Linked DNA regions of Pedobacter ginsengisoli. The protein of the gene in region 1 interacts with the protein of each later gene in a pairwise test. Links are inferred from orthologs where the notes say so. Each region holds a gene or a part of one and is shown in the gene's direction. Other genes may lie near its edges. The genes, in order: gyrA and gyrB.

Evidence for each region.
Region 2: the proteins of gyrA (region 1) and gyrB interact in binary tests that used the Escherichia coli proteins (3 or more experiments, as listed by UniProt). The link is inferred for Pedobacter ginsengisoli from one-to-one orthologs.

What each region holds. Positions count from the first base shown.
Region 1 is NZ_CP024091.1:1,873,332-1,876,768, forward strand. The notes cover bases 217-3,316. They hold gyrA (DNA gyrase subunit A), read left to right. Parts: upstream 217-517; coding sequence 518-3,115; downstream 3,116-3,316. Other genes in these bases: hemF (oxygen-dependent coproporphyrinogen oxidase), read left to right, coding at 217-396; CPT03_RS07730 (tetratricopeptide repeat protein), read left to right, coding at 3,148-3,316. Outside these bases: more of hemF, read left to right, coding at 1-216; more of CPT03_RS07730, read left to right, coding at 3,317-3,437. UniProt on the Escherichia coli protein: A type II topoisomerase that negatively supercoils closed circular double-stranded (ds) DNA in an ATP-dependent manner to maintain chromosomes in an underwound state.
Region 2 is NZ_CP024091.1:5,241,116-5,244,358, forward strand. Bases 319-3,224 are described here. They hold gyrB (DNA topoisomerase (ATP-hydrolyzing) subunit B), read left to right. Parts: upstream 319-745; coding sequence 746-2,704; downstream 2,705-3,224. Other genes in these bases: CPT03_RS22245 (OmpH family outer membrane protein), read right to left, coding at 319-532; CPT03_RS22255 (retropepsin-like aspartic protease), read right to left, coding at 2,945-3,224. Also shown: more of CPT03_RS22245, read right to left, coding at 1-318; more of CPT03_RS22255, read right to left, coding at 3,225-3,243. UniProt on the Escherichia coli protein: DNA gyrase negatively supercoils closed circular double-stranded DNA in an ATP-dependent manner to maintain chromosomes in an underwound state.

The sequences.
Region 1 (3,437 bases):
AAACATCGTGAAGAAACAAGAGGAGTGGGAGGCATTTTTTATGATAGATTGAAACCGGAAAATACCGGTTTATCGTTTGATCAGATCCTTGATTTTTCTGTAGCTGTTGGTAATACTTTTATCCCCGCATATACAGAACTAATTGATAGAAACAGAGATAAAGAATTTGACGAGAAACAGCAAGAGTGGCAATATCTGCGACGAAGTCGTTATGCTGAATTTAATTTGGTGTATGATGCAGGAACAAAATTTGGTCTCGAAACCAATGGCAGAATTGAATCTATTTTAATGAGTTTGCCACCTATGGCCAAATGGATATACAATCATCAAACCCTTCCAAACAGTGATGAATCTTATACTTTAAGCAAGCTTAAAAAAGGTATAGAATGGGTCTGATAATAGCCTAATTTTTACGTTAAAATTTTTCCACAATGCGCCTTAATGGCGCTTTTTTTATTAGCTTCGCAAGGTTATAAGAATACCACATTTAAATCGTTCTTAAGGAACATTAATATTTATGGCAGAAGATTTAGAAAATCAAGAAAACGACAAAATAATAAGAATCGATATTGACGAGCAAATGAAATCAGCTTACATCGATTATTCGATGTCGGTTATCGTATCAAGGGCATTGCCTGACGTACGTGATGGATTAAAACCAGTACACCGCCGCGTGTTATACGGTATGCTCGATCTGGGATTAACAAACAATAAACCATATAAAAAATCTGCACGTATTGTAGGTGAGGTACTGGGTAAGTATCACCCACATGGTGACGCTTCTGTTTATAATACCATGGTAAGGATGGCCCAGGAATGGAGCTTACGTTATTTAATGGTTGAGGGACAGGGAAACTTTGGATCAATTGATGGTGACTTTCCTGCAGCAATGCGTTATACAGAGGCCCGTTTCCAAAAAATTGCAGAGGAAATGCTTGCCGACATTAATAAAGACACTGTAGATTTTCAGTTAAACTTTGATGATTCATTACAGGAGCCTACTGTGCTTCCTTCAAAAGTTCCAAACTTACTAATCAATGGTTCTTCGGGTATTGCTGTAGGTATGGCAACAAATATGCCTCCTCACAATATCACAGAGTCAATTAATGCAACCATAGCATACATTGAAAACAACGATGTTACAGTTGCAGAACTGATGAAACATATTAAAGCACCTGATTTTCCAACAGGGGCCATAATTTATGGTTATACTGGTGTTCAGGAAGCATTTGAAACAGGTAGAGGCCGTATAGTTATGCGTGCCAAAGCCGAAATTGAAGCTACGAAAGAACGGGAAACAATCATTGTAACTGAAATACCTTACCAGGTAAACAAAGCAATGATGATTGAGCGTACTGCTGAGCTTGTTGGAGAGAAAAAAATTGAAGGTATTTCGAATATTAAGGATGAGTCTAACAAAGACGGAATCCGTATTGTTTACGAAATTAAACGTGACGCAAATGCTTCAATTGTATTAAATAACTTATTTAAACAAACTGCCTTACAAACATCATTTAGTGTAAATAACATTGCACTGGTTAAAGGCAGACCACAATTATTAAATCTAAAAGACCTGATTCAGCATTTCGTTGAGCACCGTCACGAAGTAGTAATCCGCAGAACCAAGTTTGAATTAGCCGAAGCACAAAAACGCGCTCACATATTAGAAGGCTTGTTAATTGCCCTTGATCATTTAGATGAAGTAATTAACTTGATCCGTAGTTCTGATACACCAGAAGAAGCCAGACTAGGCTTAATGGAGAAATTTGGACTAAGTGATATTCAGGCCAGAGCCATCCTTGATATGACACTCCGCAGATTAACCGGTCTGGAGCGTGATAAAATTAAGGAAGAGTACAATGAGTTAATGAAAACTATAGAGTACTTACAATCTATTTTGGCAGATGAAGGTAAGCGTATGCAGATAATTGTTGAAGAGCTTACTGAAATGAGAGAAAAATACGGTGATGAGCGTAGAACTCAGATCGTACACTCTGCCGAAGACATGAGCATGGAAGACTTCATCGAGGATGAAGAAGTTGTAATTACTATTTCTCATGAGGGTTATATTAAACGTACTCCTGCAACTGAATATCGCACACAGGGCAGAGGCGGAAAGGGTTCAAAAGGAAGTGATTCAAGAAATGAAGACTTCATTGAGCACATGCTAATTGCATCTAATCACAACTACATGTTGTTCTTTACCGAAACAGGTCGCTGCTTCTGGTTAAGAGTATACGAAATTCCAGAGGGATCGAGGTTAAGTAAAGGAAGGGCTATCCAAAATATCATCAATATTCCTAAAGAAGAAAAAATTAAAGCCTTTATTAAGGTTAAAAATCTTAAGGATCAGGAGTACCTTGAAAATAACTATATCATCATGTGTACCAAAAAAGGAACAATTAAGAAAACTTCTTTGGAGGCATATTCAAGACCTAGAGTTAATGGTATCAATGCAATCAACATTAATGAGGGAGATCAGCTACTTGAAGCAAGTTTAACTACAGGAACCAGCGAAATTGTTATGGCATTGCGCTCTGGAAGGGCAATTCGCTTTAACGAAGAGAAGGTTAGACCAATGGGAAGAACTGCTACCGGGGTTCGTGGTGTAACACTTGCTCATGAAAATGATGAAGTTGTTGGCATGATTGCTGTTAATGATCCAGGAGCTACTGTTCTTGTTGTATCAGAAAAAGGTTATGGCAAACGTACCGATATAGAAGATTATCGTGTTACAAATAGGGGCGGTAAAGGTGTTAAAACCATTAACGTTACTGAGAAAACAGGAACGCTTGTTGCAATCAAAAACGTAACTGATTCTGATGACTTAATGATCATCAATAAATCAGGTATTGTTATTAGAATTGTTGTTAGCGAATTAAGAGTAATGGGACGAGCTACACAAGGTGTACGTTTAATTAACTTAAAAGGTAATGATGAGATTGCTTCAGTAGCCAGAATTGATCACGATGACGAAGAAACTGAAGAAGCAACTGAAAGCCATGTTGTAGTAGATGGTGAAGCTCTTGAAGCTGCTCCAGATGAGGATACTACTGAAGAAGAAACAAGCGATGAAGAAGCTGGAGATGATGCAGAAGACGAAACTGAAGACTAAAAATCATAATTGTTGAACATATATTAAATAAAATGAAAAAGATACTTTTTAGTTTATTATTTGTAGGTGTTGCCACACTTGCTAATGCACAAAAGAGTGAAATTGAAGCTGCAAAAAAACAATGGGCACTTTTGTCTTTAAATAAAGACAAAACCTTAGCCGACAATTTAAAAACTCTAAATGAAGGGCTGGCACACACAGATAAAGCAATTGCTCATGAGAAATCAAAAGACCTGGTTGAGTCTTGGTCGTACAGAGCATTATTTGCTTCGAGAATTGCATTAGTAGATTCACTTGATGCTGCTAATTCATCTGCAAATCA
Region 2 (3,243 bases), 3.4 Mb from region 1 along the record:
TCTCATCAGCAAATAGAATTGCACTGTTTCCTTTAGAATAAGTCAACACCATTTTGTAGCCTTTCTTTTTTGCATAACCTTTCAGGTAATCAGCAACTTTATCGTATAGCTTTTCGTTTTCAGAAGCCTGCTCATTTTGAAGCGCAGCACCTGCATTTTGCTGATAAGCCTGTAATTCCTGTTGTTTACGTGCTAATCTTTCTTCAGTTTTAGCTCTTTGGTCGGCAGGTAAAGTATTTGCTTGTTGTTGGTAAGCAGCAACCTCGCGTTGAAATGCCTGTTGTTTAGCACCCAGATCGGCTTGTGCAGTTTTAGATTTTGCTTCTAATTTTACTTTAATGTCTTTAAAATACTGATATTTTGTTAATAGTGAATCTGAATTCACGTAAACAATTTTCTCGTTATTTGAAACAGTAGTTGGCTCAGATTTCGCAGCTGCGCCGGCCTTTTCTTCTTTGTTCTGACATGATGCCATTAAAGAAACTATGGCTACAGCAGTAGCTATACTGCCTAATGTTGATTTTGTTTTCATTAATATTTAATTTGTTTTTTCCGGGTTATAAACTATCCTCCTGCTCATTTCTGAGCTATAAATTTCAACAAATATAAAATTTCAAATTTAGTATCCTAAAGAACTGTTTTTTTTCGGAGGTTTTTGACCTGTTTTATGTCAAATAGTTATCCACATTTGCGGTTAATTGGCCATAAATGGTTAAATTTGAGTCTAATTGTTTTATTAAAAAATATGAGCGAAGAAAAGGATCCTAATTCAAATTATTCGGCAGATAATATACAGGTTTTAGAAGGTTTAGAAGCGGTGCGGAAGCGCCCTTCGATGTATATAGGCGATACAGGAGTAAAAGGTTTACACCACTTGGTGTATGAGGTTGTAGATAACTCGATTGATGAGGCATTGGCAGGACATGCCGATACCATTTATGTAAATATTCTTAAAGACAACTCGATAAGGGTTGAAGATAACGGACGTGGTATTCCGACAGGAATTAACACAAAAGAGCAAAAATCGGCACTTGAAATTGTAATGACGGTGCTACACGCCGGCGGTAAATTCGATAAAGATACTTATAAAGTATCGGGAGGTTTACATGGTGTGGGGGTAAGTTGCGTAAACGCATTGTCAACTCATTTAAGGGCAGAAGTTCATAGAGAAGGAAAAATATGGGTTCAGGAATACAACATTGGTAAACCGTTGTATGATGTAAAATCTATTGGCGATACCGATAAACGTGGTACAATAGTTACGTTTACTCCTGATGCAACCATTTTTACCCAAACAACTGAGTATCGTTATGATACCCTGGCTTCTAGATTAAGAGAATTATCTTTCCTGAATAAAGGTATCAGTTTAACACTAACAGATGAACGCGAGTTAAATAACGACGGAACTTTCCGTACAGAGCTGTTCCATTCTGAAGGAGGATTAAAAGAGTTTGTTCAATTCCTTGATGGTAACAGACCTTCATTAATTGCTGAGCCAATTTATGTTGAGGGAATTAAAAATGGCATTCCGGTTGAACTTGCTTTGCAATACAACGACAGCTATGCAGAAAACGTTCACTCGTATGTAAACAACATTAATACTCATGAGGGTGGTACACACATTGCCGGTTTTAGAAGAGGTTTAACCAGAACCTTAAAAGCATATGCTGATAAATCAGGATTGCTTAAAGGTGTTAAATTTGAAATTACAGGTGATGACTTTAGAGAAGGCTTAACTGCAGTAATTTCTGTTAAGGTTCAGGAACCTCAGTTTGAAGGTCAAACCAAAACCAAATTAGGTAACTCTGAGGTTATGGGTGCGGTTGATATTGCTGTGGGTGAGGCCCTTGGTATTTACCTGGAAGAATATCCGAGAGAAGCCAAATCAATTGTTAACAAAGTAATTCTTGCGGCTACTGCCCGTGCTGCGGCGCGTAAAGCTCGCGAAATGGTACAACGCAAGAGTGTTATGGGAGGCTCAGGCCTTCCGGGTAAACTTGCCGATTGTTCAGATAGCGATCCGGAAAAATGCGAGCTATACCTGGTGGAGGGAGACTCCGCAGGTGGAACTGCTAAACAAGGCAGAGATCGTAACTTTCAGGCTATTCTTCCGCTAAAAGGTAAGATCCTTAACGTTGAAAAAGCGATGGAACATAAGATCTATGAGAATGATGAGATCAAAAATATGTTTACCGCACTTGGTGTAAGTATTGGTACTCCTGAAGATGACAAAGCATTAAACCTTACTAAACTTCGTTACCATAAAATTGTAATCATGACGGATGCTGATATCGACGGATCTCACATCACTACTTTAATTCTTACATTCTTCTTCAGATATATGAAAGCGCTGATAGAGGCTGGTTATGTATATATTGCAGCTCCACCTTTGTATCAGGTTAAAAAAGGGAAAGAATTTGAATATTGCTGGAACGATCAGCAACGCGATGCTGCCGTACAGCGATTAAAAGGTGCAGGTAAAGAAGAAAGTGTACATATCCAGCGTTATAAAGGTTTGGGTGAGATGAACGCCGAACAATTATGGGATACTACACTAAACCCTGCAACACGTACTTTAATGCAGGCCACTATAGAAAATGCAGCAGAGTGCGATCATACTTTCTCTATGCTTATGGGTGATGATGTTGCTCCTAGAAGAGAGTTTATTGAAAGAAATGCAAAATATGCTAAAATTGATGCTTAGCTTTTAAACATTCATAAATACAAAAAAGGGCTCCTGTTTAAGGGGCTCTTTTTTTATGCAATCAATATTTAGTGCTGATTTGTGGTAAGCTCAGAAAATCTGAAAATTAACTTGTATATAAAATTTATAAAAGGTTTTAGTACGGATCTTAAAAAGACTTAATAGGGAATTTTCCCTTTCTTATCCCTGTTAAGTCCCTATCAACTCCCTATTTGATCCCTATATAAAAAAACAAAAAAATTATTTATATAAATAAAGTTTCATTTTTTTATAGTTTATTACTGCCTGGTATTTCAATAGCAAATCACTGCCTAAAATGCCGATAATAGGAGGGTGGCCCAGGTTTTCGTAGGCCTGATTTACAGTTTCCAGATCAAGGGCTACGGTTTCATAATCTTTTAATACCAAGCTGCCAATTTTTACTGATGGAATAACTGCCTGTAATGTGCTGGAGGTTGAAAATAATGTTGTGGCTTGTGTTTCTTCGCTATGTTCCAGCTCTTTAAGATGTTCTTTAACAAAAGTTTTGTCAAAAACAG